DNA from 2 places in the Radiobacillus sp. PE A8.2 genome. Region 2 is predicted to be linked to the other one. Evidence: a T-box and tRNA genes for the amino acid it is inferred to sense, from the RefSeq annotation. Region 2 holds a T-box; the other holds one or more tRNA genes.
The links. The T-box of region 2 lies ahead of ACI6MV_RS23365 (valine--tRNA ligase). A T-box ahead of a tRNA ligase gene usually reads a tRNA of that ligase, here a tRNA-Val.
Positions count from the first base shown of each region.

Region 1: it has a tRNA-Val gene. The T-box ahead of ACI6MV_RS23365 (valine--tRNA ligase) is inferred to sense a tRNA for this amino acid. The anticodon was not compared.

Region 1 covers NZ_JBJGXI010000026.1:16,303-32,136, forward strand. Annotated here, with positions in the region: gene ACI6MV_RS14375 (sensor histidine kinase) at 1-356, opposite strand, end outside; gene ACI6MV_RS14380 (response regulator transcription factor) at 349-1,035, opposite strand; gene ACI6MV_RS14385 (GTP pyrophosphokinase) at 1,074-1,745, opposite strand; gene ACI6MV_RS14390 (polyprenyl synthetase family protein) at 2,124-4,493, opposite strand; gene ACI6MV_RS14395 (ATP-binding protein) at 4,677-5,924, opposite strand; tRNA gene ACI6MV_RS14400 (tRNA-Val) at 6,333-6,405, opposite strand; gene ACI6MV_RS14405 (cell wall hydrolase) at 7,031-7,624, shown strand; gene ACI6MV_RS14410 (DUF3231 family protein) at 7,711-8,721, opposite strand; gene ACI6MV_RS14415 (CBO0543 family protein) at 8,911-9,471, shown strand; gene ACI6MV_RS14420 (TolB family protein) at 9,718-10,926, shown strand; gene ACI6MV_RS14425 (hypothetical protein) at 11,159-11,359, opposite strand; gene ACI6MV_RS14430 (SDR family oxidoreductase) at 11,427-12,272, opposite strand; gene ACI6MV_RS14435 (alpha/beta hydrolase) at 12,543-13,265, shown strand; gene ACI6MV_RS14440 (YjcG family protein) at 13,365-13,877, shown strand; gene ACI6MV_RS14445 (GNAT family N-acetyltransferase) at 13,887-14,309, shown strand; gene ACI6MV_RS14450 (DUF421 domain-containing protein) at 14,469-15,146, shown strand; gene ACI6MV_RS14455 (MBL fold metallo-hydrolase) at 15,176-15,834, opposite strand, start outside.
Region 2 covers NZ_JBJGXI010000070.1:3,480-19,313, reverse strand. Annotated here, with positions in the region: gene spoVID (stage VI sporulation protein D) at 843-2,030, shown strand; gene ACI6MV_RS23375 (hypothetical protein) at 2,152-3,168, shown strand; gene ACI6MV_RS23370 (hypothetical protein) at 3,165-3,356, opposite strand; T-box leader at 3,485-3,714, shown strand; gene ACI6MV_RS23365 (valine--tRNA ligase) at 3,785-6,436, shown strand; gene ACI6MV_RS23360 (ATP-grasp domain-containing protein) at 6,671-7,522, opposite strand; gene ACI6MV_RS23355 (ATP-grasp domain-containing protein) at 7,525-8,427, opposite strand; gene ACI6MV_RS23350 (bifunctional folylpolyglutamate synthase/dihydrofolate synthase) at 8,516-9,805, shown strand; gene ACI6MV_RS23345 (GGDEF domain-containing protein) at 9,915-11,645, shown strand; gene ACI6MV_RS23340 (hypothetical protein) at 11,943-12,617, shown strand; gene ACI6MV_RS23335 (insertion element protein) at 12,675-14,624, opposite strand; gene ACI6MV_RS23330 (hypothetical protein) at 14,617-14,874, opposite strand; gene ACI6MV_RS23325 (hypothetical protein) at 15,216-15,668, opposite strand; gene ACI6MV_RS23320 (type IV pilus modification PilV family protein) at 15,679-15,834, opposite strand, start outside.

The DNA.
Region 1 (15,834 bases), on a different contig from region 2:
TTGCCACTCAATACGTCTTCTACAACACTTTTTTCTATTACTAAGTCTGTTTGGACACCAGCTTTATACAAAAGCTCACCACTATTATCATAGAGAAAGTATGTGGCATTATTACCTGATAAACTCAAATTTATCGTTGATTTTACAAGTTCTTGACTCCATCCTTCTAGATATGCTTGATCTAACAATTCTTGAATTGAAGTGATTTGTTCTATGGTTAACTTATTATGGCGATTTTCGATATCATTTCTAAATAATATAAATGCAATTGTTGACAGCAATATAAAAGAAAAGAACATGGTTCCAATAAATGTACCAAACAGCTTCAGAAATATAGTCGAGCGAAACTTACTCATTAGTTACCACCTCAAACTTATACCCTACGCCTCTGATTGTCTTTAATGTCCAACTTGGATTGTCTTTTATTTTTTCCCGAACTCTTTTTATATGAACGTCTACGGTCCTCGGGTCACCATCGAATTCAAAGCCCCAAAGTACATCAATCAGCTGTTGTCTCGTAAATACTCGATTAGGATGAGATGCTAGGTAATACAGCAAGGATATTTCCTTTAAAGGCATGTCTATTTCTTGCCCGTTCAAATATACCCTGTACTCCGTAAGGTTTACTGTTAAGGAGGGATATGTTACGCATTCCTTGGCAGAAAATCCTGAACTAGTTCTTTTTAGCACAGCTTTTATCCTAGCAACCAATTCCTCTGGTTCGAACGGCTTCACCATGTAATCATCTACACCTAAGTCAAATCCCTTCACCTTATCATACGTCTCGCCTTTTGCCGTTAACATGATAATCGGTGTTTCGAAGTCGATACGGATACGCTTGCACACTTCCCATCCGTCCATTTTGGGCATCATAATATCAAGGATAACAAGATCATACGTATCGTTATAAAAACTATCTAACCCAAACTCACCATCGCTAGCAATTGTAACCTCAAATTCATGTTTTTCTAAATACAGCTGAATGATCTCGCTAATGAACGGATCATCCTCTATAACCAAGATTTTTAGTTTCAAGGCTTGTCTCCTCTCTTTCACCTTTTTGAACACGCACTCTAAGTTAACTTGTAATCATCGAGACGAATGACATTTTGATTTTCATAGCTTGACTTTACATTATCCATCTCATCTTTTATGCTTTCCATTTTCTTGTCTAAATAAGTAACTTGATCGGCTGCATTCTTTAACTCTGATAACAATCGATTTGGAACATTTTGATTGAATTTGTAATATATCTTATGTTCTAGGCTCGCCCAAAAATCCATCGCAATAGTTCGAATTTGAACTTCGACTAGTACCGGTTCCCTACGATCAGTTAAAAATACAGGTATTTCAATAATTAAATGCAAGCTCTGGTAGCCATTTGCCTTTGGATTTTTTAAGTAATCCTTCTTTTTCACGACTGTAATATCATCTTGTTGCTCAAGCATATTATAAATTCGATAAATATCTGAAACAAATGAACACGTGATTCGGATGCCTGCAATGTCTTTCACGAATTTTTTTGCATTAGCAGTCGTCACTTCATATCCTTTTCTATTCAATTTGTCGATAATGCTTTCTGGTGTTTTCAGACGTGATTTAACATGTTCAATAGGATTATGTCCATTCACAAATTGAAAATTCTCATTAAGTATTTTTAGTTTCGTATTAATTTCATCTAATGCAAATTTGTAAACAATTAAGAAATCCTTCCATTCATTTAAAACAGTATTCATTTTGTTCATTTACTTACCATCCTTTAGCTTCATTTGAATTTCATACTAGAGCTATTTTTTTATGAACCTCTTATGCTGATTATATGCAGATTGCACAGTCAGTTACAAAACGGTGTGTGGAGTGATTATCAATTAACTCTCATAAACAACCAATCATCTATTTAACATATAAGCGATAATTTATTTACATAGTAGCATTCCAATATGAATAACAAATGAACAAAGGAAAATTATTTGGGACAATGTTTGTATGCGCGGGATAGTCGAGAATGGAGGATTGAATTGTAAATGACTTGTTTTCATAAAGTATGTAGGAGAGGCAGTATGCCTCTCCATTTTCCTGCTCATTGCTTGCACTAAATGCAGATCCCATGTTTTAATAACGGTCTAATAATTTCGATGAATCATATAACTCAGAAAATGATTTAGAAATGGGCAATGATTTTGAACATCCTCTAATGATTCGGTTGCTAGACAGAAATGCTCCCACATTTCTTTTTTTGCTCCTTCATGACCAAGGATTGATACAAATGTGGAGCTATTGTTTTCTGCATCTTTACCAATTTGTTTGCCTAGCATACTTGCATTTCCTTCTACATCAAGTAAATCATCCTTGATTTGAAAAGCGACACCAGCATGATAGGCGAATTTTTTTAATGCGTTCATTTCGGCTTGTTCGACTTGACCGAGAATCGCAGGCATAATAAGTGCGGCCTCGAATCCGAGTCCAGTTTTATAAAAGCACATTAAATTCAATTGTTCTAGTGTTAGTTGTTTTCCTTTTGATTCTAAATCAAGTGCTTGACCTTTACACATTTCAGCAGTCATTTTTGAAGAATACTCTATCAAACGAAGCACGGTCTTTGAATCAAAATCAAGTGATGCTTGCTCTGAAGTGGCTTTCTGGGTTAGAAAGACACTAGTTAATTCTGCTATTGCAATGTTGTACACCTCATGCAGTGTTGGGCGCCCTCTACGAATTGAAGCGTTATCCTGTGATGGCAAATCATCTAATATCAGAGAAGCAGTATGCATATACTCTAATGATTTTAGAAGAGGTATTATTGCTGACCGGTCTAATTGATACGCCTTTACGCCCATGACCCACGTAACAATTGGTCTTAACCTTTTCCCATCTCCTTTAAGACTGTAATTTGCCGCATCAATGATTGGATCATTCATAGTAGAACTAGAATCTGTTTCAGGAATATATAAGATACTGTTTATTTCTTTACGTATTGATTTTACTTGGTTTTTAAATTCTTGCTTTTCCTTACGATCATTTTTTAGAATCGCAAGAAAATGATCCCGTATTAATTTATCAAAAAAATCCACATCATCGGCTTTACGTACCAGCTTTTGAACAATTCGATTGAATGTTGACATATTTACAGTAAATAACTTCATCACCTGATTATATTCTTCTATACCCACTCGTTCTTTAAACCGCTTTAACCCATTGATTGCGCGATCTAATATCACTTCACATGTTTTCATATCTGATTGATATACATCATGAATCAAGTGTGTAATTACCGCCCAGTATAACTCAAAAGGATTGATAAGATCAGGACGAACGTGATGATATTTCAAATAGTAAGTAAACGGTGTAACTGCGCCTACTTCCAAATCATTAAACATATCAGCGAAATCATCTGCCAGCTGGTTGTAAATGCCATAGTAGAATGTTCTATCTTGAAAACCCTCATCCTCAGATGCACTTATTACAGATCGCGCAATTAAGCGTGAACAAGATGATTTCAGTATGATTGGAATATAGATTTCTTCATTCGTATAATTTTGATTGGATAACTGCTTTATCCGATCCACTTCTTGGGAGTGAAAAAACACATACGATTGCTCGAAAAATGAATTTGCCGTTTCAGGGGGTTGGTGTTTTTTTATATATTCAAAAGCGTCTCTAAGCTCTGAATGAACGAACTTGATTAAAGATGCATTCTCACCTGTCCACTCGCCTAGTTCAGGTACAGATCCAGAAACTAATGTCGTTCGTATTAAATCGGAATATTGCTCTTTTTCTTGTTTAGATAAAACTGCAGCATCAAGAAGATCATCAATGAAGGGATATGTTAGACCATAAGAAAAACCAAGCCTAATAGCACGATCAAGCTTTTTTGTACGCTCTTTAACCTGTATTTCTGTATGCATTTCTTCCATCTCGTGCATGACAACTCCGGCAATTGTTTTGATAAGCTTACGCTGTGCATGTTCCACATCCATTCCACTTGGAATATTGGTAGACACTGTCCTTAGTTTATCAATTACCCATATAACCGCTGATTCAACTCCTTCTCGTTGAGCCCACCGGTACAAACCTGCCATAGTAAAATCCTGACCACTGTCACCTTGATCATTTATCACCTGATTTTTCAAGCTTTTGACGACATCTTGAATCCTATCCTGTGTTTCAGACGAAGCCAAAGATTTACCTAAATCCCTCATATAAATATAGGAGATACTTCGATCTAAGTAATTTTCTAGCTTGCCGCTGTGATTGAGCCATTGAATATACTTGTGATACCCCAACTTATCCGAATTTCTCTGGCCACGAACAAATAAAGATAGTATTGAACGGTGGTGTATGTGGTTTGGTTTCCAAGCTTGGAAATCTTTCGTTAAGATCGGCACATACGCCTGCTTTTCGATTTGCACAAGAAGTGAAGTAAAATAGGCAGCAGCCTTTTCTTCCGCTTTCCGATAGCATCTATCGGCATTAATAATTGATTGTTCTTTCATTATGCATACCTCGACTTCATTATATATCTATCGGTCTTGTACTTAAAAATTTTCCAACAAAGTTTCCTCTTAAAAATAAAGTAACATTTTTCATAACAAAAAGCATTTATATCTAGAATATTGTGTTTCAATTAAAAAGTGCCAGAACCCACCTAGTTAGATTGTCTTTGATGGATTCGGCACCTACTTTTTATCGTTTATACGTTGGTATACAGGCATTGTAAGGCTCACGGTGGTTCCTTTACCCTCTTCACTCTGAAACTGAATTTCTCCGTTATGCTCTTTAATTATTTTAAAGCTTACCATTAAACCAAGGCCCGTACCTCCTGATTTTGTTGTATGAAATGGATTACCAAGTAATTCAAGATGCGCTTCCGGAATGCCATATCCTTCATCAGTTATAGTTATTTTAATCTTATCACTTTGTAAGCTTTCTACCTTTATGGTTATTTTTCCACCATCTGGCATAGCTTCCATACCATTTTTAATGATATTGATTAATACTTGTTTTATTTGCTGTGAATTACATTCAACCTCGGGAATATCCTTATCTATTTCATTATTAATTGTAATCGTATCTTGTGTACCATTATGATTCAAAATTTCAACAACATAGTTAATCATTTCATGTATATCGTTCTTCACAAAAACAGTGTCTTTTGGCCTCCCAATAACAAGAAGATCATCAAGTATTGAACTAATTCTCTCAATCTCATCCGTCATTATTTGAAAATACTGATCTTCTGGGTACTTTTCCTTTTGCAACTGTGTTAATCCCTTAAGGGATGTTAGTGGATTTCTTACTTCATGGGTAATCGAAGTAGCCAATTGTCCTACTATAGCCAGTTGTTCAGACTGTTGCAACTCTTCTTTTATCTTTAATCGCGCTTCAAGGTTTGAATAAAAACGAGTTAAATATATGTAAGATAGTATAGCTAAGAAACTGTATAAAACAATAGGTAATAACACTTCTAAATACTGAAATAGTAGACCTATAATAATATATTTACCAATAATTCCAACTAATGTGTAATAGAAGTATCTTTTATTAATAAATAATGATGAAAAGAATATAAACACTAATTCAACGGCACTTCCAGTTGCAAATATATTCGTTGTTCCATAATAAATAAGAAAATTATTAATAATATCGATAACAATAAAACTGAATAAATATACATACTTAACGGCATATACTTTTTCTGTCTTAATTAAATAAAAGGTAGGAATTAGTAAAGGTATGAATATGATGTAAAACCATATGCCAAATCCTCCTGTAGTTATTTCTTTTGGTACATTATATGCTAACGGTGCAGCATAGTTGTACATTAAGTCAAAACCAATAAGAAACAAATAAAAAATGGTTAAAAACAACTTTAATCCTTTAACTTCTTCGTCTTGTAATAGATTGTTAATCGTTTGCTTACTCATAAAGTTACTCTCCCGTATTGAATTTGCTTGACAAAAAATTACGGTTCCTATAAATACTATCATATCTTAAAATAGGAAGTAAGTGGGAAATATTCGTAGATTTTTGCATTATTTTGTAACTTAGACTATCGATACGCGTTGTACTATGTCGAATATTGCGGCTATTTATCTTTCTTTCATTTATGTTATTTGTTTAAATATAAAATAATAATTAACTATTTCCATACTGAATTTCTTGATTTGCAACTTTCAATCATCACACCTATAACCTGAAAATAAAATACCCCCACACAAGATCAATGATTCAGTTTCAATGGGAGAACACCATGTTCCTCATTATTATATTTCCATTAAAAATAGAAGAGTCTAAAACCTTTAAGCAACAAGGATTCAGACTCTTCTCAAGAATGATTCCGACTGGGCTCGAACCAGCGACCTCTACCCTGTCAAGGTAGCGCTCTCCCAGCTGAGCTACGGAATCGTTATATTAATGTTTCTGGGATAATTATTATAATATAAATAACTGTAACACTTGTCAATATAAAATTGCATACATATATATTAACAAGCTTTGTTGCACAAGTATTTTTTGAGATATTACTAAACTTCAATCTATGACTGATGTGCAACTTACGATTTGAAAGCAACATTCATTAATTCTAATAGCAATTTTAAAATACGGGTCAGTTCTCCTAATGAGAAGCTGACCCTTAACTAGTCTATTTATAATTACTTTACACAGCTATCTACAACAACATTTGGTTGTTATATAGTCGGCATGAATTAGTCACTAATATGTTATGTTGTTATCATATTAGCAATTTCTTATATGTATGTCAAAACTCTTATTTGCAGATTATTAAAAAATAACCTAATCTTTTATTACAGCATTGTAATACTCGTTACAATCCATCCAAGATTGACTAGGTGTACCAAAACATTCCATATTTTCACTGTAGGAAGGCATTTCCATACACTCTTTCTATCTATATCTATCAATAGATACCACATCTACTCTAGTATTTACTATTTTTTGGTTAGTGAATTACTATGTTACAGCTGATAGCCTTAAGTAGAAAGCTAGTCTACTAGGAGGTCATCAACGAATGAAAATTATTAAAAGCTTACTATTGACAGCCGCTATTACTTTAGGTGTATGTACGTTGCCAAATGGAGCAGACGCGGCATCCTATAAAGTCCAGTCTGGAGATTCGTTTTGGAAAATTTCAAATAAGTACGGTGTGTCTCTTTATACGTTGCAAAAAACGAATAACCGCCTAGGTAGCAGTCTTTTATATACTGGTGAAACGATTGTAATTCCGGGTTCAATCTCTCAATCTGATAAGGAATTAATGGCAAAACTTGTTCATGCTGAGGCAAAAGGAGAACCCTATGCAGGGAAGGTTGCGGTAGCTACAGTTATTCTTAACCGCGTCGATCATACTGAATTCCCTGACACAATAAAAGGTGTTATTTATGAGCGCTCATCAGGTGGATACTATGCCTTTACACCTGTTCAAAATGGTTACATTAACAATGCAGCTGATGCAGAAGCAATCCGTGCAGTAAATGAAGCATTGGCATTCCGTGGAGAAGGAAGTGGCTCTATCTACTTCTATAATCCTAGAACAGCAAAAAGCAACTGGATTCTTTCTCGTGAAGTAACAATAACGATCGGTAATCACCGTTTTGCTAGATAAAAAACATAGACAAGGACGTACCAGGATAACCTGATGCGTCCTATATCACTTACATAACCCAATCCGTTCGATTGAGTACTCTAAATTCATTTTTTATCTTTTTCCTTCGAAAGATATTCACGATCCGAAGCCTGTGGCGGTCGTTCAAACCAACCATTCTTAATCATTAAATTTGCTCCATCCTCAGCAAACAATCCGATGTCTTTAATATCTTTTGCGTACATGGCAGCGATATCTCGTCGGAAACTAAGTGCTAAAGAGCCGCCAGAATTGCCAATTGACAATGCATTTAATGTCGTTGTTTGAAATAACATGAGCTTGTCAGAGAACGGAGAAATTGTAGAGTTAGAAACCTCTGAATCCCATGTCATTGGAGCAGGAAGTGTACTCTCTTCAAAGATTAATCGATACTTTCTTAAGATTTTCCTAGCTAGTTCCTGTCCTCTAATGAAATAATTTCTCAATTCTTCTGAATTTGCAACCTGCGAAAAGCCAATCATTAACGCTTTTCCATACGTATTATTTGTATAATTCATAAAAATGTGAGCTGCTTCATCCGCTGTAATCGTTCTTTTTTCACCAAACCATCCACGTAAGAAGCTCTGCTTTTCAACAAAATTCGCTCTGTCGGGAAAATCCATATAAGGAGCACGGACAAAAATACCCTTTGATAACATAATCGCTTTTGTTTCATCTTCTAAATCAGCTGATTCATTTAGATAATTTCTGTACAATTTTCTAATGTCCTCTCTCGCAGCCATAGAGAAGGCTGCACCATTAGCAACGATACCTGCTTCACCTAAATTACGAAGGAAATAAAGCATATATGTATCCGAAAACAGTCGTGGAGCTGTCACATTGACATCTTCACTTGAAAACCCAATCGGTACAGGAAATTTTTCATCATTGAAAATATCGGTTAACGTTTTTATGTGATGTTCAGACATCTTAAGTGCTTTCTGAACTACACTCTTTACTTCTTTATCCTCTACTTTTTCTGAAAAATATTGTAATACCGGTAGTGAAGCACTTTCCATCATGTAACTACTCCACAAGGAACCAATTTCGGATGATGCTAACTTAATATTGTGTTTCATCATAATTTACCCCCTATTTTTTTACATTTATATTGCGATAGTCTTTACTACTTTGATAAATATATGAATGTAAACGGGGTATTTCTGGCAAAATCATCTTAACCGTGTTGTAATATCCAAAAGTTATTGGATGTGCTTGGTACTTCGGTAGCATAATAAAGAAAAGAATTATTAAATGAAGGAGATTTTATGACAAGCAATATTGAAATGATGTGGGATGTCGTAGAATTACATAAGAAATTTATACAAGCTGATTTTCAAAGATGGATTACCTATGAGCTCTTTAGTTGGTCATGGTGGTTATTAGTGCTTTTCTTAATCATTCCTTGGATAATTTGGATCAAGTTTTTTGATCGTAAACGATTCATGGAAATCATCTTGTTTGGCGCTTTAACTGTTATACCAACCACATACTTAGATGCGATTGGAAGCGATTTAGGATTCTGGATATATCCGACTGAATTAATACCAATTACGCCGAGAGCGATTGCCTTTGATATGTCACTTGTTGCTATAACCTATATGCTGTTATATCAGTACTTTACAACCTGGAAATCTTTCCTCATTGCTCAGGTCATTATGGCATTACTTTTTGCATTTGTGGGAGAGCCCTTAAGTCATACTTTGAACTTAGTCCTTTACATGAAATGGGTTTACCTTTATTCCTTTATTTACTATATCATTATTGGGATAGCCTCTAAAGCAATCTTGGAAAAAGCAAAACAAATGTACCCACCATATAATTCTTGATTGCAAAAAAAGGAGTCAATTGCATAGTTACCTTACACCAAGCAATTGCGATCTACATATTAGATGCAATTCAACCATAGAATTTCAGTGTTATGAAATCGACTAAGATAGCGAGCTGAAAAAACGAGAGAATTTCGAAAGGTTTTTCTTAGATTTTTTTCTTTACCAGTTAATCCTGATGTTCAATACTTCTCGTACATAATCCACCCAGGAAACAAGATATTAAAATATAAGAGGTGAAAGAAGTTGCGAAAAACAATCATTGCAGTTGTCCTAGTATTATGTTGTTGTCCGATATCTTCTGTCGTGTCCAAAGCAGAACTAGTAAAAGCTGTGTTTATGAGAGATAACAATGTATGGCTGTTACATCAAGGCAAGGAAAAACAAATTACCAACTCAGGTTCTGTTTTTTCTACACCAAGCTGGTCTCATGATGGACAATGGCTATTATACCAACAAGAAGCTCAAGCTGAATTTCAAGAAGTTGGAATGCAGCTTGAGCTTTGGGCTTATCATGTCGATACTGGGAAAAAGCAAAAAATTTTCTATCATGCTTTTTCACCATTATGGTCCTCTAAAGAAAATCTGATCGCATTTAACGCACAAGGAATTTTGAACATTTCAAATCTGAATTCTTTTAACAATGTCGCAACTGGCGTAAATAGTTATACATGGTTACCGGACGCTACTGGCTTCTTGTTATCATCATCAGCTGTGTTGCGACCAGATGGATGGACAAGTCCGATTCTTTTCACTAAAAATATAAACTTTGATCACGATGACCTTGTATTTAATGGTGTTGAAAAGATGTTTACCATACCAAAGGAAATCGAACTTGGTAACCAAAAAATCAATTCAATAAATGCTAGTAGCTTTGAATTCTCTCCTAGCAATCAATGGATATCCTTTATCGTTTCACCAACAGCCTCGTTGTCGATGGATAGTAATGTACTCTGCGTGATTTCAAAGCATGGGGATGATTTTCACGTGTTGGATGAGGTGATTTTTGGTGTTGGTGAACCCAAATGGGCACCAAATAGCGATACCATTGCTTTTATTGCTGGTGGGGGTAGAATTGTTTTTGGTTTTAAAGACAAGCAAATAAAAGTAAAGGAAATGCCCACAACAGGAACGTACACACCTGAAAATTATGCAGAATTAGATTTTGATTGGGTTTCAGATTTTTCACTTGTTACTGCTCGAATCGAAGAACAAGAATGGTCGAATGATTTTAGTAAGCATCCATATCCTGCGTTGTACCTCATAGATCTAAACAAAAATACCCAAACAAAAATAACAAATCCGCCGACAGGATACGGTGATTACAATCCGCAATATTCGAGATCGCTAGAGAAATTAGTTTGGTTAAGAGGTACATCAATTACGATAAAAATCAGGAATTATGGAAAGCTAATCCTGATGGAACAGAAACCGTACCCTGGATTAAAAATGTAGATGCCATTGTTTTTTATGAACCTAACTAAGAAGTTGACAACTATCTTTTCACAGTGTCTTTAAAACATATATTCAAATCATTGCTGAGTATGAACATCAGCAGCTAATAACCGCATTTATTTAACTCGGTGAAATAATAATATTGACTTGCCAGGAGCTATACGTCTTCGATTCTTGTCTAATTAAATAGACGCTTGGAATATTCTCCAAGCGTCCGTATCAAGCACTCTAGTTATCCGCCCATTTTTCTGCGAGTCACACTAGCTTTTTTCGCTTGCTGACTTTTCATTTGAGGCTTTGAGCCATTGCTAAAGCTTGAATTATTACCACCGTTTACTTGTGCCTGTTTCTTACGTTCAAGTTGTAACTTCATTTTTTCTTGAACGGTTAATTTTTTTGTTTCTTGTGCATCATTGTTTTCTATATTAGACATCATTTGTCACCTCAATTTTTACTCATCATACAGCATAATTATAATACATTGCATCTAAAATAGCATCTTAATTTTTAAAAATAACCTTTAAAATGATTCTTTCCCACTGTTGCCACGACAACAATTGTTTTATCCGCAATGTAGTAACTAATCCCTTTCCAATTGGATATCGTAGTTTTTTCACTTGTTTCATTTGGGCCAACTTAGTTATAAGCTTGGCAACCAAAATCGGATCTTCATGCTTTGTCTTACCAGACTCCAACGAGTCAGTAATCCTTTTCATATAGCTGTAGTATGGAGATTTTTGATTCGTTGATTGCTCTACAATTTCCATCCCAGAGCCCCAAATATTTGTGCTAAATGACCCCGGTTCTACAAGCGCAACGTTCACACCAAATGGTTTCATCTCTAATCGTAAACTCTCTGTGTAGCCTTCAAGCGCAAACTTGGATGACACATATGCAGACAAACCTGGAAATGCAGTTCGGCCACTCACACTACTCACATTAATAATTGTTCCACTTCCTTGCTCTCGCATGAGTGGTAATACGACCTGCGTGACAGCCATAACACCGAATACGTTTGTTTCAAATTGTCTGCGATACGTACTTACTTCAATATGTTCGGCGAAGCCACCAATCGCAAAGCCAGCGTTATTTATTAAAACATCTATTTTGCCAAGTGTTTGTATCTTTTCTGCAAAACTTGCAATCGATGCTTCGTCTGTTACATCTAGTTGACAAGGATGGATTCGGTCTAATATCCGTTGATCTGTTGTGTGCAATCTAAATACATCAGCTTTTTCGATGTTACGCATCGTTGCTAGCACACTAAATCCTTGCTTAGCAAGTTCCAATGTTGTTAATAAACCAAAGCCACTGGAAGAACCAGTAATAATAGCTATATTCCCCAAAAATCTGCCTCCTTATTATTTCATTTAATTTTCATAATTAACACACGCTCAGTGGAGAAAGGCTGATCCTATTATATGTGGCGATGAATAGCTGAAATCAAGAATTTGAAATTGATTAATTCACTATTGTTATATATTCTCTTCAGTACAAGTATATCCGATTATTCGTTGTATAGGAATGATACGTTAACATCCATGTTGGTATTAGATATGGTAAACTAAATGTATGTAATTTTAATTGGAAAATCCGTAGATTAAGAGGTGTGTACATTGGGTAGAAAGGGAAAGATGATAGAAAGGCAACTAAATAGTAGCTACTTAGACGAGACGATGACAATAAAATGCTACTTGCCAGAAGTTTTTACACCACTTGGTAACTATCACATTTGTATCATGCAAGATGGGGATGATTATTTTCGTATGGGAAGGGTTGCAACAGTGAGTGACAAGCTTCATGATGACGGAGAAATCGAACCGACTGTTTTTGTCGGTATTCATTATAATGATAAATACGATCGTAAGGAAAAATACCACCCGACAGGATCAAAGCAAAAAGCATATATTGATTTTCTTGTCCGGGAAGTTGTTCCGTTATTAGATGAAGAAATACCTTCTGATCAAGTTGGGGCAAGCCGAACATTAATGGGAGATTCACTTGCAGGTACATTGGCGCTCCAAACGGCAATCACATATCCGCAAACTTTTGGTAAAATTATTATGCAATCACCATATGTCGATAACACGGTTCTGGAAATGGTCGAGCGAGCAGATACGTCTGTTAGTCTTTCGATTTACCATACCATCGGCACAGATGAAACAGTTGTAGAAATGTCGACAGGTGGAGAAATGGATTTTCTCACACCTAATCGTAAACTTGAACAATTACTTAGCCATAAACCATTCAATTACAGCTATTATGAATTAGACGGTCCTCACACATGGAAGCCATGGCAGACGGATCTACCAAGAGCACTAACAAGCATGTTTGGTTAGTGTGGTATTTTACGATGCTTTCGATAGCATCACTTGCTCATTCGCCTGGTATAATATAGGATAATAACACAACGAACAGTAAAAAGGAGGCTATTAAAAATGAGATATGGTATCGTTATATTTCCATCGAAACAACTACAGGATGAGGCTAATTCTTATCGAATGCGTTATGACCCACATTATGCATTAATACCACCACATGTAACGCTTAAGGAACCATTCGAAGCGAATGAGGATGATTTGAAGCAAATTATTCCTGATCTTAGGAACATTGCTAAAGAAACGAAACCCTTTCCTTTGACTGTAAAAAAAGTAAGTTCATTCTTTCCAGTGACAAATACAATCTACATGAAAGTAGAACCGATTGAGGCATTGCTTGATGTAAACGAACGACTTCATTCTGGAAAGTTGCCAAAAGATCAAGCTTTTGCATTCGTACCGCATATTACAATTGCCCAGAAGCTTTCCGATGATGAGTTTTCTGATGTATTTGGAAGCTTGCAAATGCAGCAGTTTGACTTAGAAGAAACAGCGGACCGTTTCCAATTAATGTATCAATTAGAAAACGGATCATGGACAGTATTTGAAACTTTTAAGTTTGGTGAGGAGTAAACACGAGAAATGGAAATAACAATTGTAGAAACAGACAAACAAAAAAATGATGCATACTATGTTAGAAATACGGTATTTGTACAAGAACAAAACGTGCCACCAGAGTTAGAAATTGATGATTTAGAAGCAGAAGCTACTCATTTTGTCGGATACGTAGACGACCAACCGATCGCAGCTGGTCGTCTACGGCTCGTCGATGATTATGGAAAACTAGAACGAATTTGTGTACTAAAGGAATACCGTGGTCTTGCTTACGGACAAAAACTCATATCTGCTATGGAGGCACATATTCAAACGAGCGGATACCCAAAAGTGAAATTAAATGCACAAACACATGCAGAGAATTTTTATAAATTCATCGGTTATGAAACAGTTTCGGATCAATTCATGGATGCTGGTATCCCACATGTAACGATGATTAAGCAATTATAACATTCAAAACTAATGGTAAAACACACGTGATATTTGATAATTTCGTGTGTTTTTTTTATGTTGTTGGCTGGAAATCGTCTAGCACTTTTCACTTATTCTAGTATGAATTCATCATCAATTGTCTATCATGATGAAAGAAAGAATAAAAGGTGGGGTTTTATGGATCATGTTATGCCTTTACTAGTGGAAACATTATTTGGCTTCTTCGTGCTATTTGTCGTCACGAAAGTATTAGGCAAAACACAAATCAGGCAATTAACTGCTTTTGACTTTATTGCTGCACTTATTTTAGGTGAATTAGTTGGTAATGCATTATTTGATGATGAATATGGATTATTTGAAATTGGCTTTGCAGTTTTCCTTTGGGGAGCATTGCTTTATATTACCGAAATAATAACGCAAAAATTCAAGCGAACACGTGCCTTGTTCGAAGGCAAACCAACAATCATTATCCATAAAGGAAAATTACAACGTGAGGCAATGGCCAAATCAAAATTGGACATTAATCAATTACAGCATTTACTTCGTGCAAAGGGCGCATTCTCTGTAACAGAAGTTGATTATGCTGTTCTTGAAACGGATGGTACAGTTTCCGTATTAAAGAAATCATTAGATCAGAACCCCTCACGAAAGGATTTTAATCTGATGGAAGAAAAGGTAACCCTGTCAATGACTCTCGTGTGTGACGGTGAAATCTTTCTAGATAATTTATCGGAAGCTAATCTTGATCAACAATGGCTTGATAATGAATTAAAAAAGCAAAAAATCAATTCAATAAAAGATGTTTTCTATGCTGAATATAAAGAAGGAGAAGCCTTACATGTACAAGCGTACTAGGCTCCTCCTTTTTTCTAGTTAAACTATTTTTATCTGTTGGCAATAAAAATCCATCTACCACCGGTAATATGATGGGAAATTTTTTCTTTTTTGATTAAGGCAAGCAGATAACTGGTTACCGCCGTTCTCAACAACACCCATTGTGAAAGTAGTTTTTCGCCTAGACCAAAATGCTGACACATCTCAGCTACAATCGTTTCGTGACTGATTCCGTTAGGGTATTCTTCCACTTTAGCCTCAACCCAATTTAATAACTTTTCGTGATAGTTAATATTAGCTTGCACGGTTTTATTAAAATCCTCCTCATATTCGCCATGCCCCGGAACAGCGCCTTGGCACCTTATTTCAGTTAATTTGTTCAAACTCTCAATCGCTAAATCTGCATCCGTCATATATGGTAACTTATGCTTATGTAAGTATTGTTCACTTAAATATGCATCACCAGCAAATAAAATATCATCGATTAAAATTGCAAGCTGGTAATGGGTATGACCTGGGAGATTAACAGTTTCAAAAGAAAAATCCCCAACTTGGTAGTGTCCTTCCTCAATGACTTGATCAATTGTGATTGGATTTCCTTCTAAAAATTTGTTCCGTAAATCCTCTAACGGTTCATTACCGCCGAATAAATAGATTGGTTCCATAATCGGATAACGCATAACCGCTTCCTCAAAAATCGGAGCAATTG
Region 2 (15,834 bases):
GCCAAGAATCTGAGAGGTTTTATAGAAGGTCGACTAAATGCGGACTTGTCGTCCAACGTCGACATACCCCTTATGCAGGGGCATGTTTCCTTTATCTCCTGCGGTTCAGTCCAAATGTTTTCGGTGGGGCGAGTAATCGCAGTCCCAGTCCGTACGTCGCTAACCGGCGCTCTGCGCTTTTGTTCTTGGGATGATTTCGAATACTGGGAATAGGTTGGTGAGTTTTTGGTGGCTCAGTAGTGCTATGAAGATGAGGTGGTTGCTCAGATATGTGAAATTATAACCGTTGAGTTTTTAGGCGGACACTAGCGCGCTTATCTGTGACAAATGACGCGTATTTAATTTTGTGCGGCCACCAGTACGCTTATTTGAATACAATCACTGCTAATGTAGGCTATTATTAGTACATAACGGTGCTGATGGCCGGCTAATAGTCATAATTGGAATTTTAGAAGAAATAAGCCCCTATATGTCCGCTCAATTTCTATTCTACTTACTGAAGACTGATTTCCTTCCTGCCAGATCCTAAACGCCTTTAATTAACGATCTACTAAAACGATTTTTCTTGATAACTGAGTCAATTTCATAATACTGATTTTTAACTATCTTCATCCATATATAGTCGGATTTAACCGTATCCGAACTATATATGGATGAAGATAGCTGTATAAGGTAATTATGAAATTGACTCACCTGAATTACATATTAAAGTAGTTACCCGTTTTAATAATCCCCTCATTCTATCGTTCTTGCTTTTTAAAGCATATTTCATAATAAATTTCATATATCTAAACATGAGGGTGATGTTCGATTACGGATGATTCTGAGGGGAGGAATTAGTGTTGACTAACGGTGATAAGTCAGTGTTTAACTTTGATTTAAACGAGTCTTTATGGTTTAAAAAAGGACAGGAAGTTGATGAGATAATGGGAATCTCTTTGGAGCCTGAGATTTCTATTCAAGAATTCGATGATTTTGTATCGATTCGAGGTGTAATTGAATTAAAAGGGGAGTATTTTCAAGTAAAAGAAGCTAGTGATGAAGAGGATCAGGTGTTGTCATTTCGAGACCACCCTTCCCAGCGGTTTATTGATCGAGTGGACAGCTATGAGGATGGTGTGAATGAGTTTTTTCATAGTTTTCCTGTGGAAATATCGATCCCGAAATATCGGATTAATTCGACGGATGATATTTTGGTAGGTATTGACTCATTCGATTATGAACTGCCAGAGAACAGCCAGCTGCTTTTAAATGCGTCGGTTTCCATTCATGGTGTGAAAGAGGATAAGTATCAAACACCAGGCGGTAGTTTGGAAGTTGATCGTGAAGAAGTTGTAGAGCCAGATACGTACGATTATCCAATGGAGTCATCTCCTATCGAGCCCCCTCCCCCTCCAGCTGGTGAATCTTTCTCTTTCGATGTCAAAGAAAAGGCAGAGCCTGAGGAAGAGAAAGAAGAGGCGAGAAAACCGTTCGAAGATGCTATCGCTAGAGATGAACCAGAACTAGAGGTAGAGCCAGAACAGGAAACAGATAGAGAAGAAGTAGTTGCAAGTGAGGAACAAGAAGAAAGTGTAGAAAAACCTGCCGAAAAAGAAAAATCAAAAAAGAAGAAAAAATCGCAAAGCTTTGCCGAATTTTTTGCAAAGCCTCAAGTAGTAATTAAAGATGAGGCAGATATCGAAGAATCGTCTAGTATTGAAAGTGGAACAAAGAAAAAAGATGTAGTTTCCATCCATGGATATGATAATAATGCTTATTATCAGGAAGACGATGATAATCTTGATGGACAAAAAGAAGAGCGTACCAAAGACGATACAACATATCTACTAAATATTTTTGAAGATAAAGAGGAACGTTACTCAAGTATGAAAATGTGTATTGTTCAAGAACAGGATACGTTAGAATCACTTGCTGAAAAGTATGATGTCTCCCCATTCCACATAACTAGGACAAATAGACTCGAAGATGACAGTATAGCAGCAGGGCAAATATTATATATTCCAGTCCATTCACACGCTAAACGATAATGTTCGAAATCAATCCCTTGACACATTTTTTAAAGTGACAAGGGATTTTATTTAAGAGTACTTTAAGTACGTTTTGAACAAACTCTTTACGATAAAGTTTAAAAGCAGTGGAGTGAGAATGATGGAAACTATATATAAGGTTTTACAAGCGTATCAATTAGCGCCAACAGAGGTTAGACAAATAACTAATCGGTTGTACCAAGTCCAAAGCTCACAATATTCCTTTGCCTTGAAGCGCTCTCGTTTAAAGGATACAAATATTAATCAATGGAAACATGTATATCAAACAGCTAGCCAACAGCAATTGTCCGCTATTGTGCCAATTTATATGACGAACAATAGGGGTATTTTTGTTCAAGATCAACAGGAAATTTATTATCTTTCCCCGTGGAAACAACAAATAGAATCAGATGAGCCGGAGCATGAAATTGAATCGTTTTATGCCTCCATCGCCAAAATTCACAAACAGACAAAAAACGAACAAAAAATTGATGTGAAGGATATTGAGAAGCTGATTGATAATGAGAAAAATCAACTAGCACAATTGCGCAGAAAGTTGCTATCTTACGTGGAAAAGTACGAACGGAGACGTTTCATGTCCCCGTTCGAATTACGCGTGTGTATGCAATTTCGTGATTTAGAGCAAGTCTTTTCCGAGCTGGACGATTGGTATGACTATTATTTGGAAGATGTTACCGAGGACAAATTATTATACTCCTGTATGTGCCATGGTAACTTAAGGACCACGCATATGGTCTATCAAAATAGTCAAACGTATTTTATAAATTGGGAACGATCTTTTTTTGGAAATTCAATGACGGATTTAGCCATTTATTACTATCATGCTTTTCAGTATCACGACAGTTATATGGATCAACTGATTAATGCATTTCCAATATATGAAAAATATAATCCACTAGCATCAAGCGAGAAAAGTTTGCTGGCGATCTATTTGTTGTATCCTTCTTCCTATTTATCTGTAATTGAAAGCTATGAAAAGAAGAATGCCAAAAAGGCACAACCATTTCAAATTCGCTCACTGGAGCAATCATATAGACGATTGATGCACGGGTTATCCATGCAGCATTACTTATATGAAAGAAGACTAGCGTTACAACAGGCAGCTGAAGATGACTAAATCCATTGTAAATAAAACGCAGTAAATAAGCCGACAAGAAAACCTAACAATAGAACATCAAAAGTTGTCGGGAAAAATAATGTACGGCATAGTTGGAATATCAAAATAGGTAACAAGGCTCTTTCAATAATGAGCAGCCAGGTTCTACACCAAGGTGGAAGCCGATATCGATAGAAACGTGCCATGATTTCACCTCTTTATCTTCTTTTGGTGTATTGTATGTTAGAGCCTTGCCTATTTGTGCATAAAAAAGTATTTCGGTGTTGACTTATTTGTGTTATTTTGGATAAAATAGCTATTATATAAAATAACACGAATAAAAGCTGTGATAAGGAAGAGTACAAAGTGAATGCTTGTAGAGAGGGAAATCGTATTGCTGAAAGATTTCCTAGGATGATTGCTTTGGAATGTCGCCTTGGATGCTGCTTCTTTGAACGATAGTAGAAGAAGCCGGTGCAGAGCCGTTACCTGAATGAAGTGTATAGATATGTATTTTTCTATAAACAAAGGTGGTACCACGGAAAATAAATCCTTTTCGTCCTTTTTTGGATGATGGGATTTTTTTGTTTTTCTGCTTTTATCTTATCACAGTGTTTTTTTGAAGGAGGAAATTGGTTTGGAACAAAATAAAGAAGTATCCTTGCCACCGAAATATGATCCTACGGCAGTAGAACAGGACCGTTATAAGTTTTGGGTTGACGGTAAATTTTTTGAAGCAACACAAGACGACAACAAACAACCTTTTACAATCGTAATCCCGCCGCCAAACGTAACTGGTAAACTGCACCTTGGCCATGCTTGGGATACAACATTGCAGGACATTATTAGCCGGATGAAACGGATGCAAGGCTATGACGTTTTATGGTTACCAGGTATGGACCATGCCGGTATCGCAACACAGGCGAAGGTAGAAGCAAAGCTACGTGAGCAAGGGCAAAGTCGCCATGATTTGGGGCGTGAAAAATTTCTTGAGCAAGCGTGGGGTTGGAAAGAAGAATATGCGGATTTCATTCGTAAGCAGTGGGAAAACCTTGGACTTGGACTTGATTATTCAAGAGAACGATTTACCTTAGATGAGGGGCTCTCCGAAGCGGTTAAAGAAGTGTTTGTTCAGCTTTATGAAAAAGGTTTGATTTACCGCGGTGAATATATTATTAACTGGGATCCGAAAACAAAAACAGCACTTTCTGATATCGAGGTTATTCACGAGGAAATTCAAGGTCATTTCTATCATATGAAGTATCCGTTAAAAGATGGCTCCGGTCATATCGAAATTGCTACGACTCGTCCGGAAACAATGCTAGGAGATACAGCAGTTGCTGTACACCCTGAAGATGACCGCTACAAACACCTAATTGGAAAAACGCTTATATTGCCAATTGTTGGTCGCGAAATTGAGATTGTTGCGGATGACTATGTTGATATGGAATTTGGTTCTGGTGCGGTTAAAATTACACCAGCACACGACCCGAATGACTTTGAAATTGGTAACCGTCATAACTTGCAACGCATTCTTGTTATGAACGAAGATGGCACGATGAATGAAAAAGCAGCAAAATACACAGGTATGGACCGGTTTGAGTGTCGTAAACAGCTTGTCAAAGACTTGCAAGAAGAAGGCATTCTTTTCAAAATTGAAGATCATATGCATTCTGTTGGACATTCTGAGCGCAGTGGCGCTGTCGTTGAACCGTATTTATCTACACAATGGTTCGTTAAGATGCAGCCGTTAGCAGATGAAGCAATTGCGTTACAAAAGAAATCTGATGATGAAAAAGTAACGTTTGTACCAGAGCGCTTTGAGCATCCATATTTACATTGGATGGAAAACACACGTGACTGGTGTATTTCTAGACAGTTATGGTGGGGACACCGAATACCAGCTTGGTATCATAATGAAACAGGTGAAATTCATGTTGGTAAAGAAGCCCCAACAGATCCAGAAAATTGGTCTCAAGACAATGATGTGTTAGACACGTGGTTCTCATCGGCACTATGGCCGTTTTCGACAATGGGGTGGCCGGATACAGAAGCAGAAGATTATAAGCGTTATTTTCCGACAAATGTACTCGTAACGGGCTATGACATTATCGGCTTCTGGGTATCACGTATGATTTTCCAATCCCTTGAGTTTACCGGTCAACGTCCATTCAAAGACGTGCTTATTCACGGACTTGTTCGTGACGCAGATGGTCGTAAAATGAGTAAATCACTTGGTAATGGAATTGACCCGATGGATGTTGTTGAAAAGTACGGCGCAGATTCGCTAAGATATTTCCTATCAACAGGTTCGACATCAGGTCAGGATTTACGTTTCCAGTGGGAAAAAGTAGAATCAACGTGGAATTTTATCAACAAGATTTGGAATGCTTCTCGTTTTACACTAATGAACCTTGGAGATATGAAATATGAAGATATCGATCTATCTGGTGAAAAATCAGTTGCGGATAAATGGATTTTAACAAGATTAAACGAAACGATTGAGCTTGTAACAAAAAATGCCGATAAATACGAGTTTGGTGAAGCGGGCAGACATTTATACAACTTTATTTGGGATGATTTCTGTGACTGGTACATTGAAATGGCGAAACTTCCACTTTACGGTGAAAACGAAGAAGCAAAACAGACAACAAGATCCGTTTTAGCTTATGTACTTGATCAAATCATGCGAATGTTACATCCGTTTATGCCATTTGTCACAGAGGAAATTTGGCAGCAGTTACCACATCAAGGTGCATCGATTACACAAGCAGCTTGGCCAGAAGCGCGTAACGACTTGCACGATGCAACAGCAGCAGATGAAATGAAGCGTTTAGTAGCAATCATTCGCTCTGTACGTAACATTCGTGCTGAAGTTGACACGCCAATGTCGAAACAAATTCAATTGCTCATTCAAGCAGAAAATGACACGATCGTTAGCCAGTTAGAAGCGAACAGACACTATTTAGAACGCTTCTGTAATCCAAGTGAACTAACGATTGCTACCAAAGTCATTGCACCTGAAAAAGCGATGTCAGCGGTTATTACTGGAGCGGAGCTGTATTTACCATTGGAAGGCTTAATTGATGTTGACAAAGAAGTTGCTCGCTTGCAAAAGGAATTGGATAAATGGACAAAAGAAGTCGAACTTGTAGAAAAGAAGCTATCCAACCAAGGATTCGTAAGTAAAGCACCAGAAAAAGTAGTTGAAGAAGAAAGACAGAAGCAAAAGGATTATATGGATAAACGAGCGAAGGTAGAAGCGAGAATGAAGGAATTACAAACATAAAATAGCTAAGGAGCATAAGCAAATGGCTTATGCTCCCTTTTTGTATTCATTTCAATATTTTGTGTTACGAACAATCCATCTTATCTTGTCAATCTTTCCTGAATATGAATGCAGGTTTTATAACTATTCCTACACTATTTGCAGACCGTCTTTTAACGATAGTAGGGAATAATAATTTTAGTAAATATAGAATTCTAGCTAATACAATCCGTAAAGAGTCACTGTTATTTGGGGTTAGATCCTTTCCTTTATCCAAGCTACATAAAGCTTAATAATATTTACATTACTAACCTCACTCAACGTTCTACTGCCTACAACATCCTCTATTTCATTGAAAAGTAAATTACCGTCATAATCAAATAAAAAATCGATCCCAACCATTCCGAAATCAAAATAATCGACAACTGATTGGACAAGTGTGAGTTCTACTTGATTCAATTCATACCATTTCGCCGTTCCACCGAGTGTAAAATTGGCACGAAAATCTGTAGTGCTTTCGCGAAGCACTGCCCCGACAATAGTTTTTCCTACTACAAAAACTCGTACATCCTTCCCAAGTTGCACATTACAAGCTTGAACAACTACATCATCAGCGTAGGTGTGCTTGCTGAATTGTTCCCAGGCAGTCTGTGTGTGTATCATTGTAACTTGGTTGCCACCACGACCTGTTGCAGCTTTCATTACAACGGGTAAGGAAAGTGGCGGCTTACTAGGAAGCAGATCTTTCTTTAGGAAAACTGTATCGACCATTGGAATCTGGAGTTGAGCTAATGCTTGGTGGGTGTTTGCTTTATGATTACACATCATCGATACAGCAGACGAGTTAAACACAGGAACGTTCATCAGCTCGAGATGTTGGCTCAGTAATGGATCGATTGTCCGTATTACTGCGAAATCAGGTGGTTTACACTCCAGATTGTTTTGGTGCAGAGCTAACTTTCCGTTATAAACACCAATATCCAAGTGCTCTCTGTAAACGAGGACAAGCTTTAGTTCTTGCTGCTTGCATTCATCTATAAACCAGTCGATGAAGGACATATTTTTAACGGCATCTTCCTGTTTGTAAATTAACCATCCTACCTTCAAAACTATTCTCCCTCTCCAAGTTTTTCCACTACATACTTGATCATAAAATCCGCAACATTAACGCCAGTACATTCATAAATATTTCTAATGTGCGCATTAGAATTAATTTCACAAATAACTGGTCCGTTTTCACCAAACAATAAGTCAATGCCTGCAAAATCAGCTCCAATCGCCTTTGTTGCCGCTATTGCGAGCTGTTTTTCGTAGTGAGATGGCTGATAAACTTGCATGGTACCACCTACGGATACGTTGGCACGAAAATCACCACTTGACTGTCGCAGCATCGATGCGACAACCTCGTCACCGACAACGTTTAAGCGGACATCCTTTCCATAACTCGTGGAAATGAATTGTTGGAATAAAATCGGTCTATCTTCTATCGAATTAATCTTGTCTTGTAATTCTCGTTTAGAATCAATTAAATAAACTTGTTCTCCAAACGAACCATACGCTTCTTTAATAATTAAGGGAAAACCCCCAAGTTCTTCTATCACTTGGTCTAATACAGGGATGTCAATACTGCGCACACCAGGAAATACTTTCGGCCCGACAATTGTTTTGGGTATTGGTAGTCGTTGCAGTGTCAATCTTTGATAAGTTGAGATTTTATTGTCACTTATCTCAATCGATTCTGCACTATTAAACACAGGGATACCGATATATTCTAATTGTCTAGCTAATGCAATATCTTTATCGGCAAACAAAACAAAATCTGGTTTGTTTGCTGACAGAGTGTCGACAAAATGAAATGTATTCATATCTAATATTGATAATAGCTGGTTATTTTTTTTTATATCGATGGTAATGTCTTGCTTGGCTGCAGCTTGTTTAATCCACTCTGCATAATCTAAAAATTTATGTTCAGCCAAATGGCCATTATAAATTACCCAACCATGAAGATGCATAGATACATTCCTTTCCTATCTTTCCGTTGATAATTATTGGTATAATAACTTTTATATTAAATTTTATAGTTTAGGCAGGTATTTGATGATGTTTTGTCATATAAAAGAAGTATACCAATTCTTTCAGGATAGAAGAAGTCTTGGAATTAAATTAGGATTATCTCGAATGGATCAAATGCTAGACGCGTTAGATCACCCAGAGAAACAGATAAGAGCTGTTCATGTTGCCGGAACAAATGGTAAGGGCTCTACACTTACATATATGAAAGAAGCTTTGAAGCAGAACGGTTATAAGGTTGGTACATATACCTCTCCTAGTATTGATAAAATCAACGATCATTTTCATATTAATGATGAAGTTATGTCGGATACTTCACTTATTGATTGTATGAATCAATTAGCTCCAGTAATTAATGGGCTTGATGTGACAGGCGACCCTCCGACAGAATATGAAATTATTTTTATGCTTGCGATTGTTTATTTTGCTGATGTAGTCGATATTGCCATAATCGAAACCAATATGGGTGGAACGGACGACTCTACGAATTGTATTGAGCCGTGTTTAAGTATTATCACGAACATAGGCATGGATCATGCGCCATTTTTAGGCAATAGTTATGAGCAAATTGCACGTCATAAGGCTGGGATAATCAAAGGGGGGGTTTCGATTATCTCAGGAGTAGCACAACCTGAAGCACGTGAAGTTATCAAGCAGGAAGCAGAAATCAAAAATGCACCCATATTTGAGTTGAACCGAGAATTCCGTATAGTAGATCGGAAGCTTACTACCGAAAAGCAAGAGTCATTTACCTTTTTGTCAGGAAATCAGAAATTAGTTGACGTAATTTTAGCGATGAAAGGTGAACACCAGGTAGGTAACGCTGCACTTGCGTGTATGGGACTGGAAAAATTGAAAGAGCAGGGGCTAACGCTAGTTGATAAAATCACTATAGCAGCATTTGGAACAGCAGTCATACGTGGACGATTTGAACAAGTACATGATAATCCAACGGTTATTGTAGATGGCGCCCATAATCAAGAAGGGGTTACAGCATTTTTATCTACGGTAGAACGGTATTATCCAAGTCAAAAGAAGGCGTTGCTTTTTGCCGCGTTTAGAGATAAACCGATAAAAGAAATGCTTACGGCACTTACATCTGATTTTGATATGGTTACTGCAAGTTCTTTTAACCATCCACGTTCTGCGACTGTTGAAGATTTAATGCAGGCGTCTGGAAAAGAAATTGTTGTAACAGATGATTGGAAACTGACACTTCAATCATTTTTAGCTGATCAAACAAATAAAGAAACGATTTTATTTGTAACAGGATCCTTACATTTTATCGGTTTAATAAGGAAAAATTTAGAAAAAAAGTAATTGATAAGCTATAAATAAATGTCTATAATTGTATATAACAGGAACAAATCGGCCGTGCTTTTTTCAGATTAAGTAAGTATAAGGAACTATTTGGGGAGTTGTAAAAAGTATGATATCAAGAAGAAAGCAAATTTCTTTATGGGTTGCATGGCTCTGCATCTGGCCTGTTATTTTAATGAAAATCCCACATATAATACATTCTGAAACTTCGGTAGAATGGTTGGGAATTATCGCTTTTGGCCTATTAATGTGCATTATTGCTTTTTTTCCGCTGATTGTGAACAATACACCAGTTTTTTTCATCAATGCAGTAGGATTTGCTGTATTTCTATATTATGGAATATTAGCTGAGGTCATTCTAACGCAAATTGCTGTACTCGTCCTATTTTTTAAGCTGCGAATTGGTATAAGTGAGCATTACCGGTTACCAGCCAATTTACTTATGTTTTTATGTGTATCGGTTTTATCTGCTTTTGTCTATCGCCTATTAGGTGGGGGGCATGGGATAATAAATTATCAGACACTCCAAGGAATAATACCCGTCATTGGTTATGTTATTTCGGCATTCGTGACAAATCAGCTGATTATAATGCTATTTAAACGAATAATTAACGGGCAAGCGAAACGTATCTTTGATAAAGATTTGATCTGGGATTTAATAACAACAGCACTCACTTTACCTGTTGGCCTTATTTTATATATTTTGTATGCTGATATTGGGGTTACTGCAATTTTCTATGTTGGCGTACCATTTATAAGTATTTCGTTTATATTCACCCTCTATTATAAAACGCAAAACATAAATTATTACCTAAAACGAACGAGCGAAATTGGGCATGAATTAACGGGGCAATTAGAAGTAAATGAGGTAATTGATCTATTTGTAGAACGTGTAACCAATTTATTGCCAGTTGATTATGCCTTTGTTTATGAGGTAGTAAATGATGAATATTTGGAACTCTCTCGATTTCATGATACACAGAAGAAGTTGCCGTTTCCAGGTAATATTCGCTTAAATAAGTTTGAATCTATTAGTGGTAATGTATGGGGACGAGGAGAATCAGTACATTATCAATCGCACAAAGAATGGGATCAAATGGATGTTCCTGATCTCCAAATTGTTGGGGAAAGCATTGTATCTTTACCAGTTGAAAGAAATAATCACATCGTAGCGGTTGTCACCTTAGTTTCTAAACGAAAAGGGGCATATCTAAGATATCAAATTATGATTTTAGAAATCTTAACGAACTATCTTGCAGTATCGATAACAAATGCTAATAACTATGAAAAAACAAAATTCAAAAGTGAACGAGATTCATTAACTAATTTATATAATTATCGCTATATGGAGGAGTATTTGGATCAGTTTTTTGAAAAATCATGCAAATCTAACAACGAACGAGCATCATTAATATTGTTAGATTTAGATCATTTTAAAGCGATAAATGATACATATGGTCATGAAAGCGGGAATGAAATCCTTCAGCAATTAGCAACACGTTTATTAAATGTCGTTGGAGAAGAAGGAACTGTTGCACGCTATGGCGGGGAAGAGTTCGTTGTTTTACTTCCTGGAATTGACCAAGGGCAGAGCGAATATGTCGCCAACGCCATCCATAGTGCGATATCCGATATACCGTTTCAATTAGACCAGCACATTTTAATCGAAGAGTCGCAAATCAGTGTTGAAGTAACAGCCAGCATTGGTGTAGCCTCTTATCCAGATCATTGTGAAGATCCGCGAGAACTTGTTAGGCACGCAGATCGTGCGATGTATGTTGGTGCAAAGCAAAAGGGACGGAATAAAGTTGCGGTATATGAGAAAATGATTAATGTATGATAAAACCCACCTTATAAAAGTGTTAACGGGTTCGGTTGAGAGGGAGAAAAATGTAATTAGCAATGAAAATAACTCCTTTTCTAATTGTATAATTAGCATGTTAATTAACAAATTAAATATCAAGGAGATTAGCAGGCCCAATCTTGGGTCTGTTTTTTCTTGTTTTTTTGGTAAATCCTTACCATTTAGTGATACAATTAAGTGAGATTGTGAAGTATCGATCTTAAACGAAGCAAATACTTCAATAAGGAAGAGGGCTTCTTATGGTAAGTTATTTTTATAAAGGGGGAGTTTTTTATGAAGGTTTATGTTGGCATTATTACACTTATATCTTTGTTAATAACGGGATGTGCGCAAAATGATACAGTGACTATTGAAGGAAAAATAAATCACATTAACAAGGAAGAAAATTCATTTGTTGTTTATGTAGGAGACACATTAACAAAAGAACAACGAGAAACAATGGATGTAGAGGAAAATGCAAAGGTTGTTGAAGCATTTTTAGCAGAAACAACCGAAGCAAAAGCCCTTGATGATTTAAAAATGGGGCAAAAAGTGTCTGTTGAAATCAAGGGGAGTTATGAAAAAGAATTAGTCACGATTGATGCGCTTTTAGATAATGAAAATCTACCGACTTATAAAACAGAAAAGGTAACCATCAATCCTTATACAAAAGAGGAAATTGTTTTAGAGATGACAGCGAGTGAAGGCGATTATGGACTTTACATTTACAATTTGAAACCTGATGAAAACGGATCATTCTCTCCTCCAGAAATTGATAAGGATGTTCCAGTTCACACAATATCAATGAGACGTTCTAGCAGTGAAGTTAAAAACGAGAAAGAGCTATTAGGATTATTTGAAGATTCGATCACATATATCATGACAGATCACGAAGGTATTATTTTTAAAGGAGAGAGTGAAGAAGAACTTCACGATTTTATAAAAACATTAGATAAGGAAGAAACTTAATAACAGAACTAAAAAGGAGCTTGAATTTCCAAGCTCCTTTTTAGTTCTGTTATTTTATCACCTTAAATAAATGATATCTTTCAGTTCAAAAATCTTATCTGCAATACCTAAACGTTGAGCTGGTGTCTTATTTATCTTGCCAGTCTTATAAGGTAAACAGAAATTATAATAAGTTCTCAAAATAGTTATGGCCATCTGAGCATACTTAGGGTTGAAGTTGGCGTAAATATAGCTCTTCAAATCTGCCCTAGCAGTTGATAAGGGCCTCTCGAGTATCGAGAGTCTTCTTCTTATTTGCTGAATAAAGGCATTAGTTGCGTTGTCATTTACATTTAATATTAGTTCCGCAATATCATTTGGCTCCACTGATGATAAGTTGGTGGTGCAATCAAAGGAACGATATCCTCTATCTATGGTAGCTAATGGATGTTCTATGGGATTGTCAGCATATCTAAAATGAGAACCAGTTGATGTTTTAACCTCTTTGTGAAAGCGATGTTTTTCAAATAACTGTTCTAGCTGCAGTTTAGCTAACTTTCTGAGTGATCTTGTGTTATATCCATTGTTATCACCCCATTCTAGCAAAACATTTTTCGCATCACTAAACTCTTGGCGAGCTTGTTTCCTTGATTTAGTTTTATCAGTTTGACATAAGAAGTGATGCCCATCGCTTAACCGAATTTCCATTGCAAATACTCGAAAGATAGCCGTAATAAGAGAACTATCTTCGTCTGTAATGAAACGCCATTCTGACGCATTTACCAATTCTTTAATGAGCCAATAATGGGCAGTGCTTGTGTAAGTTGAGTTAACGTGTAATCCATCTGCATATTTCTTTCTTTTTTCGAACCTAGACAAATCATAATTATATTCTGCTTTTGTTTGGGTGTCGTTTGCAGAAGGTTCTTGAGGATAATAAGAGAATTTCGTGAACCTCGCATTTTTTCTAGCATATATTCCTAAATGGTCATCTTTAAATTGAATTGTATCTTCCTCAATGTCACTAAGAGAAGCATCCCAATCAAAAGATACGTCACTTCTAAACACATATCTAGAAAATACATCAGCACTAATAACCACATTAGTAGGGAAAACAGAATCCTCAACATCACTATACTTTCTGCCGCCCATCCCTTTCTTGCGTACATTATTTAGATGATAATTCATTTTATCTGTATTAATCCACATCTCTTTAAATTCTTTTTCTTGCAATGGTTTGATTTCGTTTCTTTCTAGGAATTCAAGGCATCTACGGTAAATAAATTCTAATTTTTCATAATATGTTCCATCTGCAATTTCTAACACTTCACAAGCCCTAGTTATTGGTTCTCTGTTTAGCAATAACTTAGTAAATAAGAGATTAATCTCGCTGCGCTTCTGATTATACACAACTGATTTTTTACCATCTGGTCTGAGTGTTGTCTTTTTCTTACATGTTTTGCATTGCCATTGTTGAGCACCCGTGCTACTACTTTTCCCTTGTCTGTAAAATAGGAATGGTGATTTAAAGGGAGTTTGCCCGTGTTGAGAACATCCTTCCTTATGAAAGTTGTAAGCAGGTTCATCAACCTTTATGCTATTTATTCGAATCAATCTATGTATTTCTTCGGAAATAGACCAGTTAGATAATGCGGCAGACTTGCAACCAAGTGTAGCACCTCTATTAGGATTTACTGGATCAGGATTACATTTAATCTGTTTTCTTTCATCACCTGGAGCATCTAATCTATAACGACTGGGCTTTCCCTTTGTGTCAAATTTCTCTTGTTGTAGACCTTGCCACTTACAGTAAGGATTTGTACAAAAGTTGAATTGAAGAGAATAACCCTTATTAAAAAGGGTAAATTCAACTGGTTTAAACAACAAATTTCTGTACTTTGTTCCAAATTTCCTTGGAGGTAAGACATGATAATCCTTATGTCTATTTTTCAGCTCCTCTTCCGTAACAGGGTTAGCGACTTCTAATATAACGTCGTCCTTTGAGAGTAGTCTTTTTAGCTTAGCCAACTTCCTCTTCCTTTTCCTCTATTAAATGTTCTAGGTTCACCTGCTTAATAATCCGCTTGTTGTTTCTTTTGTCTTTTATCCACTCTATAAACTTTTTGTCATCCAGTATATTTAGCAATAGTTTATCCACTACATCGCTTTCCGTGTATTCTGTGTATTCTGCGTAGTAAGAGACGATAGCTCTAACACGTTCTGAGATAAGCCAATCTACTTTATCAGCATTAATATTTCTAGGTTCAATAAATTCCATATGAAAACACTCCTTTTATCTTATTTTTAATTAGCATAACCAATTAACATGGGTTTTAACACTGAAATTAGCACAAAAATTAACACGCTAAATAACATACCTTTTAGCAGTAGTACAATATTTTTTGTACGCTTGCGAATCAGTATACTAAATAGGGTGCTAATTGGCATGTTAAAGTACAGAATTTTTTCAAAAAACTTTGATATAACAATAAAAAATGGAGGTGCGAATTAGCATGTTAATTGCACCTCCAAAAACTATGTTATTTTACGTTTTCTCCCTCTCAACCGAACCCGTTAATAAAAGTGTAAGGTGGGTTTTATTATTTTAGCTACAAGAGATTAGCTGTTTTCTTTATTTACTATGAACGTTTCAAATTCGTTTTTTTCTGCGAGAACTTCATTATTATCCTCAAGCTTGGCTGTAATTTCATAGGTAATCTTTAACTCATTTGCTTCTATCACATAATCTTTATAACTTACGGTGAAGGACATATTATCATTTGAACTATCTAAACTTACTTCCTCAATAGTTAAACTTGATTGTAATGTTGCTTTTGCTTCATCTAAACTAGTAGGCAAGGGTGTCAGGACAACCTCAATCTCTTTCCGAGCATACATTTTCCCCATTTCAATTAACTTCTGTAATTGAATATTTTCCTCACTTCGTTGATACTGCTGTGTACTGTTTAGTAAACTGTTTATTATGGGTGGAGTTAGTATGCCAATAACAGTTATAGTAAGCAACACAAGTACAAGAGCATAGCCTTGTTGATTAATAATATTTTTTTTCATGCTATCTTCCTCATTCCATGTAATCAAAGATTTCACTTAATAGCTTTGAGTCTTCATCAAAGATTTCAACGTGAATCTGATATAATTCAAGCACTTCTTCTTCAGATGTTTGGCAGACGGTAATATTCGGGTAATAGTTTTTATTATTAATTGAATAATACTGACC